Linked DNA regions of Candidatus Kuenenia stuttgartiensis. The protein of the gene in region 1 interacts with the protein of each later gene in a pairwise test. Links are inferred from orthologs where the notes say so. Each region holds a gene or a part of one and is shown in the gene's direction. Other genes may lie near its edges. The genes, in order: eno and rpe.

Evidence for each region.
Region 2: the proteins of eno (region 1) and rpe interact in binary tests that used the Escherichia coli proteins (3 or more experiments, as listed by UniProt). The link is inferred for Candidatus Kuenenia stuttgartiensis from one-to-one orthologs.

What each region holds. Positions count from the first base shown.
Region 1 is NZ_LT934425.1:1,383,959-1,391,207, forward strand. The notes cover bases 1,279-4,220. They hold eno (phosphopyruvate hydratase), read left to right. Parts: upstream 1,279-2,074; coding sequence 2,075-3,367; downstream 3,368-4,220. Other genes in these bases: KSMBR1_RS06320 (flagellar biosynthesis anti-sigma factor FlgM), read right to left, coding at 1,279-1,496; KSMBR1_RS06330 (FtsB family cell division protein), read left to right, coding at 3,343-3,882; KSMBR1_RS06335 (glutamate-5-semialdehyde dehydrogenase), read left to right, coding at 3,848-4,220. In the rest of the region: KSMBR1_RS06315 (tetratricopeptide repeat protein), read right to left, coding at 1-963; more of KSMBR1_RS06320, read right to left, coding at 1,173-1,278; more of KSMBR1_RS06335, read left to right, coding at 4,221-5,104; KSMBR1_RS06340 (acetyl-CoA carboxylase carboxyltransferase subunit alpha), read left to right, coding at 5,357-6,334; KSMBR1_RS06345 (tetratricopeptide repeat protein), read right to left, coding at 6,502-7,249. UniProt on the Escherichia coli protein: Catalyzes the reversible conversion of 2-phosphoglycerate (2-PG) into phosphoenolpyruvate (PEP). It is essential for the degradation of carbohydrates via glycolysis.
Region 2 is NZ_LT934425.1:1,526,168-1,533,397, forward strand. The notes cover bases 2,782-5,704. They hold rpe (ribulose-phosphate 3-epimerase), read left to right. Parts: upstream 2,782-3,855; coding sequence 3,856-4,554; downstream 4,555-5,704. Other genes in these bases: KSMBR1_RS06945 (phosphoglycerate kinase), read left to right, coding at 2,782-3,794; accD (acetyl-CoA carboxylase, carboxyltransferase subunit beta), read left to right, coding at 4,950-5,704. In the rest of the region: KSMBR1_RS06935 (hypothetical protein), read right to left, coding at 1-583; KSMBR1_RS20850 (hypothetical protein), read left to right, coding at 1,059-1,226; gap (type I glyceraldehyde-3-phosphate dehydrogenase), read left to right, coding at 1,425-2,426; more of KSMBR1_RS06945, read left to right, coding at 2,601-2,781; more of accD, read left to right, coding at 5,705-5,741; KSMBR1_RS06970 (hypothetical protein), read left to right, coding at 6,322-6,789; KSMBR1_RS06975 (hypothetical protein), read left to right, coding at 6,891-7,230. UniProt on the Escherichia coli protein: Catalyzes the reversible epimerization of D-ribulose 5-phosphate to D-xylulose 5-phosphate.

The sequences.
Region 1 (7,249 bases):
CACTCCCAACTGTTTGAAATATTTAGCCTGGTTCATAGGGTATATTGTTAATGCATGATTGTAGACTGTTATTGCTTTTGAAAAGCTACCGGCAATAACATAGGCATTGGCAAGTTCGTGAAAGAGGTCTAACCCTAAAAAGGACATGTACCTTATATGTTCTTCATTGCCTGAATCAAATAAATGTATTGCCTTTTCTCCCGTTTTTATTAAACGGTCGATTTTTTCAGGATTCTCCAGATAATGGGAAAATAACGTATATTGCAGAACAAACTCTTCCGGCATATCAGAAACAAGTTCCAGTAATTTGTTTTCCGTTTCCTGATATGTGAATTTTCCCTGATAGTAACTTTCTATGATATCTTCGGCAGTTTCCATTACTTTGTCTGAAAGGCAAAGTCTTGTGATTTGCTGCACAAGTTTTTCAAACATTTCCGGAATTTTCTCCGCTGACTCGCATTCCCCCACCAATGCACCCACCGTTTTATCCTTCATCTCCTGCAGTCTTACTGTTTCTATTTCCTTTGCATTTATCACTTCGATATCTGCCCGGTATCCTTCGCCAAATTGGGAAAGACTGCCTTTTATCCCGAAATCTGCATTTAATTGCTTTGTCATTTTTACTACTTTTTCCCACTCAAAACTAAAAAAAAGGTCTATAATATCTTTATTACTAAAGTTTGAACCTTTTTCCACGTTGTCAATCTTGTAGAAATTATGCAAAACAGTTTTTCTCACATAATGGTAAGTACGTTTCTGGTCTATTACGCTAAAAAGACCAGACCGGATTAACTCGCTTTGTATAATACGTTCCACCCCTGCAATTTGACTCTCTGATCCAAGGTTATACACAAAGGGAAAGATAACAACCTTATATTTTTGTTCCTGCGCAGGCAAGGTTTGCGCTGAAAAGATAAAAAAAGTAATAGTGAATATTAATGATGTATAAGTTTTTTTTAACATTTTTAAGGGCATCTTTTTATTAAAGGGATTATCGGTATTGAGTTTATTTTAAAATAAATAAAAAAAGCCCGATCATTTGTAGTTAATACAAATTAGCAGGCTCTTATTACCACTCCGGGATTTACGAGAAAGTAAAAACATGTTTAAAATGGATTCGGAAGGGTGCCGGGAGATGACTACCGCAGTTTTTGTATTTGGCAAAAAGTTTTTTATGCCTTGTTTTTGAATGCAGCTATTATTTTATCCGCCACTTCTTCTGATATTTCCTCTTTTTCATAAAACCCTGTTTCCAGTTTTTCTTTTACTTCCACTAATTTTGCAGACCTTGTATCCGATACTTCGTTTTTAACGATTGCTTTCAGATTTTCAATTTTTTCGCTAAAAATCCTGGACTCCTGAGAAATGCTAACGGCGTCTTGTTTTTCGGAACTGGTATTCCCCTCTTTCTCTCTGTTTTTTACCGGCTTATTCGCTTCGTAACGCTTCAAGCCAATACTTTTCAGCATGGAGGGGTCGCTCGTTATTCTATCCATAGTACCTTCCTTAATATTCAAAAATGTTTTTTTAAGTTTGTAGATTTAAATTTCGCACTGTACAGAACAAATAAAAGGCGCGTTTAATATCATTTTTAGTTAAATTTTGCCGCCATTAAAAATTATATCTTCATTGTATCGTTATTCAAAACTTTATTCTCTCAGAACCGTATACGTTTATTGTGGTGCAACGCTAGTTTTGATATCGGCAAAAATGGGCACTGATTTAGGTTTTTATCAAAGTATTTTTGTTTCTCTCTGATAGCAGGTTTTTTGAAACCGTAGGGACGAAGCATTTGCTATAACGGGCAGACATGCGTTCATGCTCAAACGGCCAAATGCTTCACCCCTACACCGTGCGGCAAATATCGTTATTATTGGAATTTTTCAAAAAACGAAATTGATACAATTTAGCGCATGTTTTCCACGTATAAGATATATATAAAATGATTAGAACAGCAGTCTAACAGAATATATTTGACATCAGCCAAAAAATGTGCTATAGAGGAATTCATGTTTTTTTAAAGTTCGTAACTTACATTCTATCAATGATATACATATAAAACAGGAGCTGTCAATTGACCATTATTTATAGTATTAAAGCAAGAGAGATTTTGGATTCAAGGGGAAATCCTACCGTAGAAGTCGATGTGATTTTGAAGAATGGAATTATGGGCCGTGCCGCCGTGCCTTCCGGAGCTTCCACAGGAAAAAGGGAGGCCCTGGAACTGAGAGATACTGATAAACCTTCACGATTTATGGGCAAAGGGGTTCAGACTGCGGTTAAAAACGTAAATGAAATTATTTCTCATAAACTCGAAGGAATGGATGCAACCCGCCAGGTAGAGATTGACAACCTGTTAATACAATTAGATGGCACCAAAAACAAAGAGAAACTCGGGGCAAATGCTATTTTAGGCGTTTCGCTTGCAACGGCAAAAGCGGCTGCTAATGCATTGGGGGTTCCCCTATACCGGTATATTGGCGGTACGAATGCAAAGGTTTTGCCCGTCCCCATGATGAATATCCTGAATGGCGGCAAACATGCCGACAACAATCTTGATATACAGGAGTTTATGATTGTGCCGGTAAATGCGGACAGCTTTGCGAACGCCTTGCGCACCGGCGCAGAAATATTTCATACCCTTCGCTCTGTTTTAAAATCAAATGGATACAACACTAATGTTGGAGATGAGGGCGGTTTTGCTCCGAATTTGAAAACTAATGAAGAGGCGATTGATTTGATTCTTCAGGCGATTAAAGACGCCGGGTATAGTGCGGGAAAAGATGTTTATCTTGCGTTAGACTCTGCTGCCAGTGAATTTTATCAGGAAGGAAAATACGTATTGCGCACAGAGGGTTGCAAGAAAAAAACAAGCGATGAAATCATCGCCCTTTACACGGAATTTTTGAATAAGTATCCTATTTGCAGCATTGAGGATGGTTTGGCGGAGGACGATTGGGATGGTTGGGTTAAACTTACCAATCAACTGGGAAAAAAGGTTCAAATCGTAGGAGACGACATATTCGTTACAAATACGGAAATCCTGGCAAAGGGAATTGAAAGAGGCGTAGCCAATTCCATTTTAATCAAGGTCAACCAAATTGGCACTTTAACAGAAACGTTAGATGCAATTGAACTGGCAAAGACGAATGGCTACTCAGTCGTCATTTCTCATCGGTCAGGCGAAACAGAAGATTACACCATCGCAGACATAGCAGTAGCCACCAATGCCGGCCAAATAAAAACCGGTTCACTAAGCAGGACGGATCGTATATGCAAATACAATCAACTTTTACGTATAGAAGAAGACCTCTCGGATAACGCAATATATGGAGGTAAATTATGCAGACTGCAAAAACAGGTATAGAGCATGGCAATCATTTTCGGGGAAATCTTTTTTGTGAGAAAAGAGAGGAAAAACCCTTTTATTTCGGCAAATACATCCTGATTACCCTTGTCACCTCATTTGTCGTAGTACTCTTCTCCTACCTAATTACGCATGCCCGTCAGGAAAGATTTCGTATGTTAGAAACAAAAAGGATTCTTGAGGGACATGTGGTACAATTAAGATTGGAAAACGACAGTCTCGAGAGCGAGTATTCCTCTTTACAGAAAGACCCTCTCCGTATTGAAAAAGAAGCGCGTGAACAATTAGGATATTTTGCGCCTGGAGAGGTTTTTTATGATAAGTATCGTTTTAATATAAAAAGCGTCCCCGGAAAAAAGCCCGTTGCTGCAACTGCCCCAAACCGGTGGAAATCATTCCTCTTCGACGGGTCTTTTCCATGGCAGCTTCCTGCCATGATAATTCTTGTTACCGCCGCATATTATCTGATTACCTACTATTATGAATATAGAAAATTATATAAATCAAATCGTTAGAGATGCGAAAAGCGCTTCGCGGCGTATTGCTACGGCAAGCACAGCGTTAAAAAATACTGCACTTGATTATATTGCGGAAGGCATAAATTCCTCTGCGGATTTCATTCTAACGGAAAATAAAAAAGATGTGCTCGCCGCAAAACAAGCCGGACTGTCAGAAGCGATGATTGACCGCCTATCCCTGACCGATAAACGTATCAACGCAATGGCTGACGGTGTAAGGCAAATCATTCATCTTGCCGACCCTGTAGGAGAAATTATTCATGGGCATACACGGCCAAATGGTTTGCAGATAAAAAAAATACGCACACCAATCGGCGTAATTGTTATTATTTATGAATCACGGCCTAATGTGACCGCCGATGCTGCGGCATTGTGTCTGAAAGCAGGAAATGCCGTTATATTAAGGGGTGGGAAAGAGGCGATTCATTCTAATATTGCGCTGTATAAAATACTTACTGCCGCTTTGGAAAAGGCAGGACTCGATAAAAACGGCATACAGCTTGTCGAAATTACAGAGAGGGAGGCGATTGATTATTTACTTACGTCTGACAAATATGTTGACGTCGTCATTCCTCGTGGCGGAGAAGCACTCATCCGTACCGTCGTTGAAAAATCGACCATCCCTGTTATAAAACACTATAAAGGCGTTTGCCATACCTACGTGGATGAATTTGCCGATCTGAAAATTGCCGAAGAGGTTTGTTTCAATGCCAAGGTTCAGCGGCCTGCAACCTGTAATGCAATGGAGACGATGCTGGTGCATGAAAATATCGCTCCCGTTTTTTTGCCAAAAATAGCGAAAAGATTAGTTGATTCCGGCGTGCAATTGCTGGGTTGCAAAAAAACATGTACCTTTTTAGATACGATAAAACCGGCAACGGACGAAGATTATCATAATGAATACCTGGATATGGTGTTAAACATAAAAGTAGTGGATTCAATAGATGACGCTATTTCTCATATAACAAAATACGGTTCAGGTCATTCAGAGGCAATCATCACTACCAATTATAGTAATGCCCTGCAATTTACCGGCGAGGTAGACGCCGCAGCGGTATACGTCAACGCCTCTACCCGTTTTACCGATGGCTATGAGTTTGGCATGGGGGCTGAAATTGGCATTAGCACGGATAAACTCCACGCCAGAGGGCCAATGGGACTTGCAGAACTTACCTCCTATAAATTTGTGGTTTTTGGAAACGGCCAATTGCGGGAATAACTACGAAGTACGATTTGGAATTTGGGACTTGGGATTTTAAATCATACCTCGTAATTCGTAATTCGTAATTCGCTTTTTGCGGCAAATTAACTTCCAAAGAAATACCTTCCCTGCCGTAAGGGCATTCATAAAACTTGCTTCACCAGAAAAAAATGATATAAATTATTGTTTGTTTTGCGGAAATAGGACTTTTAAATAATTTCAAACGAATCAGGGAAACCTTTCATTATTTTTTTATTTGGTGTAAATATTATGGGAAAAGCAGCTTTTGGTGAAAGATCAATAGCAGAACTCGAGAATATGATTCTGGAACTTGAACATCGTATAGAAGATTTAGAAAATGCCTCTTTAAAAGGCGAATCAGAGCATGACGATGAATTACGCTACTTAAGGGAAGAGCAAGAACAGATACAAAAGGAAATCTTTGCTAAATTAACCCCTTATGATATCGTTAAAATCGCACGGCATCCCTTACGCCCACTGTCAACAGACTATATAAATTTTATCGTGGAAGACTTTGTTGAACTCCATGGGGATAAACGATTTGGCGATGATAAGGCAATGGTTTGCGGTTTTGGCAAGATTGATGAGGAAAAGGTGTTAATCGTAGGACACCGAAAGGGGAAAAGCACAAAGGAACGTATTGCGTGTAATTTTGGCATGCCAAATCCTGAAGGATACCGGAAGTCATTGCAAAAGATGAAGCTTGCGGAAAAGTTTAAATTACCTGTTATTACTTTAATAGATACCCCGGGGGCAAATCCTGATATTGGAGCGGAAGAAAGGGGGCAGGCACATGCTATTGCAGAGAGTATTTATGAGATGTCCCGGCTGAGAACGCCTATAATAAATATCGTTATCGGCGAAGGCGGCAGCGGAGGGGCATTAGGAATCGGAATTGGCGATATATTTGCAATTCTCGAATATGCCTACTATTCCGTTATTTCCCCAGAGGGATGTGCCGCAATATTATGGAAAAATGGAGAAATGGCGCCGGAAGCTGCTAAAAAACTACACTTAACTGCCAAGGATTTATTGAATTTGTGCATTGCGGATGAAATCATACCTGAACCATCCGGCGCTGCCCATAAAGACCCCGAAAAGACTGCCTCGACAATGAAATCGTTTCTGCTTAAATATCTGCATCAGTTAAAAACTATCCCTACCGACAAACTTATAGAAGACAGATACAACAGATACCGTAAAATAGGGAAATATCTGGAGGTTTAAACCAGAATACGAAGTACGATTTTACGATTTTTTTAATCTGTGCAATCGTTCTACAGAGCTCACGACGAAGTCTGTGTAATCGGTGGCTTCCTTTTTTATTAATTTACGACTTGGGACTTGTGATTTTTAAATCGTACTTTGTAGCTCATAACTCGTACTTCGTATTCCTACCTGTTTTCAATCATTTCCAGGTATTTTTTTATTTTTAAATGCCCCGGGCTAATCGCAATCGCTTCTTTCAACAACGTTTCTGCCCTATCTTTATTGCCTTGTTCGTAATGTATAACCCCTGCACGGAAAAGTGCTTCTGTGTGAGAAGGTTTAATACGAATGGTTTCTTCAAATGCTTGTAATGCGAGGGCATTATTTCCCATCCTGAGAAATACGTACCCAAGATTAAAACGAAAATCGGGATTATCGGGAAGTAAATGAACTGCCTCCTGAAACTCTGACAGCGCACTATCCATGTCGCCTTTTTTTGCGAGGGAGGCGCCAAGGTTGTTGTGGGCATAAGGATACAAGGGGTCATATTTTATTGCCTGACGATATTCTTCTATCGCCTTATCAAGGATACCTTTTTTGTCATAAAGAGCACCAAGATTGTTGTGGGCATATGCCAGCGCCTGGTCAATCGCCAGTGCGGATTGATATGCCTCCACGGCAAGTTCGAATTGGTTTTTTGATTCATAAACATTGCCCAGATTGTAATATGCGTCACTGTTTAATGGGTCTGCGGCAACCGCCTTCTTGTACGCGGCAATCGCATCTTCATCCATGCCTCTTTTGTTATACAATACGCCTAAATTATTATGTGCATCGGCAAAACCGGGGTCGATTGCCAAAGCCGTATTGTATTCCTCAAACGCATCGTCATATTGTTCCATCTCAAAATAAATCTTCCCAAGGTTGTTATGC
Region 2 (7,230 bases), 140 kb from region 1 along the record:
ACGATTCTATTTCATCGGACATTGTATTAAACTCGTACAAATTTGGTTCTTTGGCGCCGGCGCCGAGGAATCCGGCACTGCCAATAGTGTCTCGTAAACCTGAAAATCTTTCTATAATCTCCTTGTGCAGTGAAGTAGCATGCCTTTCGTCATAAGCCAGGACATTTCCTGCCAGCAAGGCAGTATAATACTCTTCTGCTAATCGAAGCCGTACTTTTGCACGAACAAAAATTTTCAGTAGTTCTTTTTTGTTGTAATAAAACTTTTCCTTTATTGCAAAAAAAACGAGCGTTGCCATTTGATTGCACAAATTGCGGAAATCCTGCTCTCGTAATGTAACAGCAAACAGGGGTTTAAAGTCTATATTAAACAGAGTATTAATGTCATTTATACGATCAGTAATATTTTCAATCTCGTTTTGAACCATTAGCCAATTATCTTGTTTCCCGTGAAAAATGATCGCCTTAAAAGTCGTAATCAAAGGGTCTTCTTCCCTTTTGTAACCATAACTATAAGCCGTTTTCCCGGTTGATAAAACAATACCGGCAAAAAAACACAAATAAATAATAACTATTTTTATCATACATTCCCCTATCTTCATAAAGCTGCAAAAGTATCCTGCCTGGTAATTGTGGATGCCTATTTACCACTACAGCGACATTTTATCCTTGCCCTACCTGTTAATTTTGTCAGGGTTGTTTCATTCATAAATTCAGGAAAAAACTATTAGCATGAATATAACATGATTACGCGACAATAATAAAACAAGAACTGTTTGCATTCTGCAACAAACGTATGTTATATTCCGTGAATTATCAGGATGTATACGACCGTACCGCAGCAGTGATTTATTTATATTTTTTAACAAAATATCTAATGGTGAACTCCGAAATGCTAAATACTAAACAAATTCCAAAATACAAAATCCCTATGAAAAAAACCGGGTTTTGAACATTTGAAAATTAAAAATTAGAATTTGTTTCGTATTTCGTGCTTCGGATTTTTTATCTCGTGCTTGTTTGGCACTGGCTATGCCAGCTTAAGAGGGAGAAATAAAGGTGGATATTTTAAAACAAGTCGCTGAATTAAAAGAATTTTTAGGAAAGGTCTATTGCTTTATCGAAGAAAATGAAGATTCATTCAAAGATGGCGTAGAGGCGGAAGAAATGAAAAATGGGCTTTGGAACTGGATGCAGGCATTGGCACAATTCTTACCCGAACATTAATTTTTTGCCAGTACCGCATTTTAAGACTATTCGGTAAGTAAAAGCAGCCCATGGTTTTTAAATACTTGACAAAACATATTTACCTGCTTAGAATACCGTGTCTTTTCCTGTGGGAAAAGTGCCCCCCTTTTTATAAACTATAAATGGTAAGTGAAATACGTATTTTTAATATTTTAGGACAAAAAATAAGGACAATACATGTCAGTTAGAATAGGAATAAATGGTTTTGGAAGGATAGGAAGGAATGTATTTCGTGTAATATCCAAACGGAATAATATCGATGTAGTTGCCATAAATGATCTTGCCGATTCAAAATCGCTGGCAATGTTGCTGAAATATGATTCTATACACGGCAGATTTGACGGAAGCATACAAATAAAAGAAAATGCCCTCATGGTAAATGACAAAGAGGTCAGATTGCTTATGGAGAAAGACCCTGCCAAACTGCCATGGAAATCGATTGGCGTAGACATTGTCATTGAATCTACGGGCATATTTACCTCAAGGTCGGACTGCTCAAAACACCTGGATGCGGGTGCAAAAAAGGTGCTTCTTTCAGCCCCGGCAAAGGATAAAATAGACGCAACAATCGTTGTCGGGGTAAATAATAAAGATCTCCGGCCGGAACACAAAATAGTGTCCAATGCTTCATGCACAACGAATTGTTTAGCGCCGCTCGCAAAAGTATTGCATGACAACTTTGGAATAGAAAAAGGGCTTATGACGACAATACATGCATATACGAATGATCAGCGAATACTGGATTTCATGCATAAGGATATCAGAAGGGCAAGGGCAGCGGCAATAAATATTATTCCGACAACGACTGGAGCGGCAAAGGCAATCGGCGAGGTGATTCCATCACTGAAAGGGAAGTTGGATGGCCTGGCCATGCGGGTTCCCGTGCCCGATGGTTCTGTTACCGATTTGGTGGTTATGCTTGCAAAAGAGGTCGATAGGGATGCAATCAATGCTGCCATGAAAACAGCCGCAGAAGGCGATTTAAAAGGTATCCTTGAATATTGCGGAGACCCCATTGTATCTTCAGATATCATCGGGAATCCACATTCCAGCATATTCGATTCCGCGTTAACGTATGTAATTGATAAACGCATGGCAAAAGTAATATCCTGGTACGATAATGAATGGGGGTTTTCAAACCGCATGGTTGACCTGATCGAATTAATGAGTCGTCTTTAAAAAAAACATCCGTTTTCTTGTGTAATGAAAAATGCCCATTCCCTGCAAAGTAACGAATATTTATTTAAACGAGTAATATTTAGCGCTTTCTCCAATAAGTTTCCTGCAAGCCAAAACGGTTTTTCTCCTGCGTTATTTCTAATAAACCTCATTTTAAAGCATAATAATATTTAAATGAAAAAACTATTTATAAAAGACCTGGCGGTTAGAAAAAAGAAGGTTATGGTACGTACGGATTACAATGTACCATTAGACGAAGATGGGAATATAACCGATGATACCAGGATTCGCGCAACATTGCCAACCATCAACTATTTGCTGGATGAGGAAGCAAAGGTAATTATTGCGTCTCATCTGGGAAGGCCCGTCGGCGCAAATCCGAAATACAGTTTAAAACCTGTAGCAAGGCGTCTGCAACGTTTTCTGACGGAAAAAGTCAAGATCACGCTTGCGGAGGACTGTATTGGCGAAGAGGTAAAAAAACAGGTAGAGGCAATGAATTACGGAGACGTGCTACTGTTGGAAAACTTAAGGTTTCATCCCGGCGAGCAAAAAAACGATGCCGGGTTTGCGAAAGAGCTTGCGGGTTTATGTGATTTATTCGTACAGGATGCATTCGGAAACTGCCACAGAAATCATGCTTCGATGGTCGGGATAGTCCGGTATGTGCCTGCGGCAGCCGGGTTTTTGATCAAGAAAGAGTTGGACTATTTTGAAAAATCCGTCAACGATCCTATACGTCCTGTTATTGCCATTTTGGGAGGCTCTAAGGTCTCTGACAAAATAAAGATCCTTGAAAATCTTGCCAAAAAGATGGATAAAATCATCATCGGCGGGGCAATGGCATTTACCTTTCTTAAAGCACAGGGAATACCGGTTGGGAAATCGCTGGTTGAAGACAGTATGATTGAGACGGCAAATAATCTAATGGATTATACAAAGAAAAATGGCACAAAATTATATTTACCGGTGGATTTCGTTGTGGCGGAAAAATTTGACAAAACGGCGGAAACAAAGGTAGTGCCATTTCAGGAAATACCAGAAAGATGGATTGCCCTTGACATAGGCCCTGCAACGATAAAACTTTTTTCCGCGGTATTGCAGGACGCAAAAACAATTTTATGGAACGGCCCTATGGGGGCGTTTGAAATTGATGCATTCAGCAGAGGAACATACGCCATGGTAGATATCGTAACAAGTTCTCACGCATCCACCGTAGTGGGCGGCGGTGATACCGACATGGCGTTTCACAAAGCAGGGAAAGCGCACGAGGTATCATTTATTTCAACCGGCGGAGGGGCTTTTTTGAAATTATTGGAAGGCGGAGATCTCCCCGGGATAGCATCGCTTACGGACAAAAAAATATAATATACGGACATCTTCCGTAACTTCTCTATTGATCTATGCTAAAACAAAGGAAATACGAAGAATGAGAAATAAGATTAAAATATCCGCTTCAATACTGGCGGCAAATCCCATGCGCTTTGAAGAAGAAATCAAACGCATTGAAGCGGCGGGAATCGATCTCATTCATATTGATGTTATGGACGGCCATTTTGTCCCCAATATTACCATAGGGCCTTTTATTGTTGCGGGGATAAGGCGGATAACAAATATACCATTAGATATACATTTAATGATCGAACATCCGGAACGTTATGTGGAAGCATTTGCCGGGGCGGCGGAAGGCAATGGAATAATTACATTTCATATTGAGACGGTAAAAAACCCCAAAGAGATTATTTCTCTGATCAAAAGTACGGGGATGAAAGTTGGTATATCGTTAAATCCGGGTACGCCCGTAGAAATGATAGAAAATTTTCTGGATCAGGTAGATATGGCGCTCGTCATGTCGGTAAATCCAGGTTTTGCTGGCCAGAAATTTATTCCAATTGCCTTGCCTAAGATTGCAAGGCTCCGCGATAAAGCGCCGGATAAAATGGATATTCAGGTAGATGGAGGAATTACACCAGACAATATTTCCCAGGTAGTAAAACAAGGGGCAAATGTAATCGTAGCCGCTTCTGCTATTTTTAAAACGAGTGACCCTGGCAATGCGATTAAATCCCTGAAACAAATTGCCGAACAAACCATGGAAAAAGATGCTGTTAATCTTGTTAACAGATAAATTCCTTTTTATTGTCCAAAGAAGTTGTTTCCTGGAAATATATAAAAATAGCTTGTTTTTTGGTTAAAAAGTTTTAAACTATCTCTTGTTTTGTTGACGGTTTTTGTAACTATTCAGCGTAAACGATACACGGCTCATTCCCAAACCTTGTACTGAACATAGTGAAGTATCTGTTTGGAAACGAGTTGCGCTCTGATCTCCGGTAGTTTAATAAATTACGCTGAATAGTTATTAGTTTTTCTGTATTTCACAATAGTATATATGGGATATTTTGCACGGGAAAACGTTGCATAAGTGGTCAAAAACAATGTTTGCCAATGATGGAGCGAATATCCCTTTTGTTAATTTAATGGGGGCATGGCAATTCAATGGTGTTCTTTAGAAAAAAGAAAGATATGCCAAACGGCTTATGGATAAGCTGCGACTGGTGCAAAAATTTGGTATATAGGAAAACCGTTGAAGAAAGCTTCCAGGTTTGTCCCGAGTGTGATTACCATTTTCGCATTTTTAGCAGGGACAGATTAAAATTGCTGCTTGATGAAGACAGTTTCGAAGAGTATTGGACTGATATGAAGCCCACCAATCCTTTGAATTTTTTTGACCGCATGTCATACCCAGAAAGGGTTACTGCCGACCAGCTTAAATCCGGACTGAAAGAGGCCGCTATAGTTGGAAAAGGAAAGGTGAATGGCGCTGACATCATGATAGGGATTACCGATCCCAGCTTCATAATGGGAAGTATGGGTTCTGTGGTTGGGGAGAAGATTGTCCGCATAACAGAAAAGGCTATGGATCAAAAATTCCCTTTGGTGATTATTTCTGGTTCAGGCGGAGGAGCTCGCATGCAGGAGGGTATTTTTTCTCTTATGCAAATGGCAAAAACGAGCGCCGCCATAGCAAGGTTTCAACGGGCGGGCGGGCTATACATATCGGTATTAACCGATCCTTCACTGGGTGGAGTAATGGCAAGTTTTGCTTCATTGGCAGATATTACTATTGCCGAACCAAAGGCGCTGATTGGTTTTGCAGGTCCCAGAGTAATTCAGGAAACAATAAAACGAACACTTCCTGGTAATTTTCAGCGGGCGGAATTTTTGCTTGAGCATGGTTTTCTTGATATGATTGTACATCGTAAAAACATGAAGCATGAAATTTCAAGGTTGATTCAATATTTGCATGTTAATTAATAAAAATCTTCCTCGGTAGCTCAATGGTAGAGTGGGTGGCTGTTAACCACTAGGTTGTAGGTTCGAATCCTACCCGAGGAGCCAATCTTAATTATAGGCAGAACTCCAATTACTGAGGTTCTGCCTTTTTCATTAGATACGTTGCAAAGCTACGGCGAAACGTATGAGTTGCAACACGTTTACAAATTTTTGCATCCTGTACCGCCCTTTTTATCGCAACCTGCACACGCATTTCATGAAAATGATACCGCCGTATCTCCTTTGTATCCGGAACGGTGGTGGATTTTTCGCCAGGAAAAACCACCGCCAGACCAATTCTTTCGCGCAGTTTTTATATTTTTTTTCAATGGAATCAAACATAAAAGCGCCACCACAGCCTGAATCCAGTTTTTTTGATGAAGATTTTTTACCCGTTCAGATATAATATCGTGACACTTCCCCTATTAATACGGCCGAGGCATAATCCAAAATTCAGGAAGTGTCCCTCATATCATACGATTTTTTGTTGCTTTTATTAAAATTAGGAATTCTTTTTCTATACTTTTACCATGAAATTTTGAGAGGATACGAAGAGAGGATAATGATTATTTCAAGACATCATAACAATAGTGATGAGAAAAATCACATTTCTCCGAGTCACTTTTTTTTAAACGACAAGGAGAAAACAAAAATTAACTGGTTTCTGTTTGAGTTCGCGCAGGGATTTGGTCATTTCCTTGCGAAAGAGAAACGATTAACGGAGAAGTTATATCAAAAGGGAATAGATAATCTCCGGTTAAAAAATTTCTGCATTTATTACGCAAAACACCTTAAGAAGGTTATTCTTGATAAACTGGAAGGGCGGATCGCCAATGTCAGATTGGGACACGAGGCAATTGAGGAATTTTTTCCTGCTATCGGAGATAGACTTGTAGATAAGTTATTGACGATTGCTGCCAAAGCATGGGATTCGCTAACAGAAGCATGTGTGGTATGTCCGATGCGGTGCATATCAGAAAGGAATGAACGGGCATCAATGTTTGATGATCCATATTATTACAGAGAATAGCTTTGGCTAGAACGGCAAAAAGCGCCGCCGTTGATTTTGGTAGTTAGGCTTAGAAATAGTCGTATTCATTTATAATTTGTAGTCACAGCCAAGGAGGTTCAATGTTTAACAAGAAAATGTTCGGCGAAATGAGAAGAGCAGGTATGGGTACTGGACTATCTAAAGCCAAACTGTCCGAAGCTATGTTGGAAATTCTCTTACAACTTCCTGCGGGAACTAAGAACTTCAAAGAGACCATAGTCTACAATATGGGATTGTTGGGCCAAATGTCTGCTACACGCGATATCAATGAAGCATGGAATCAAGTGAAAAAGAGGGCGGCAAAACTCTACCCGGAAAAATTCATTCTAGCTGACCGAAATAAACTTCACTGGAATGATGGTTCTGTAAAGGTATTGGACAAAGAAATCTCTACAGGAAATTTCAAAAAGCTTAATAAAT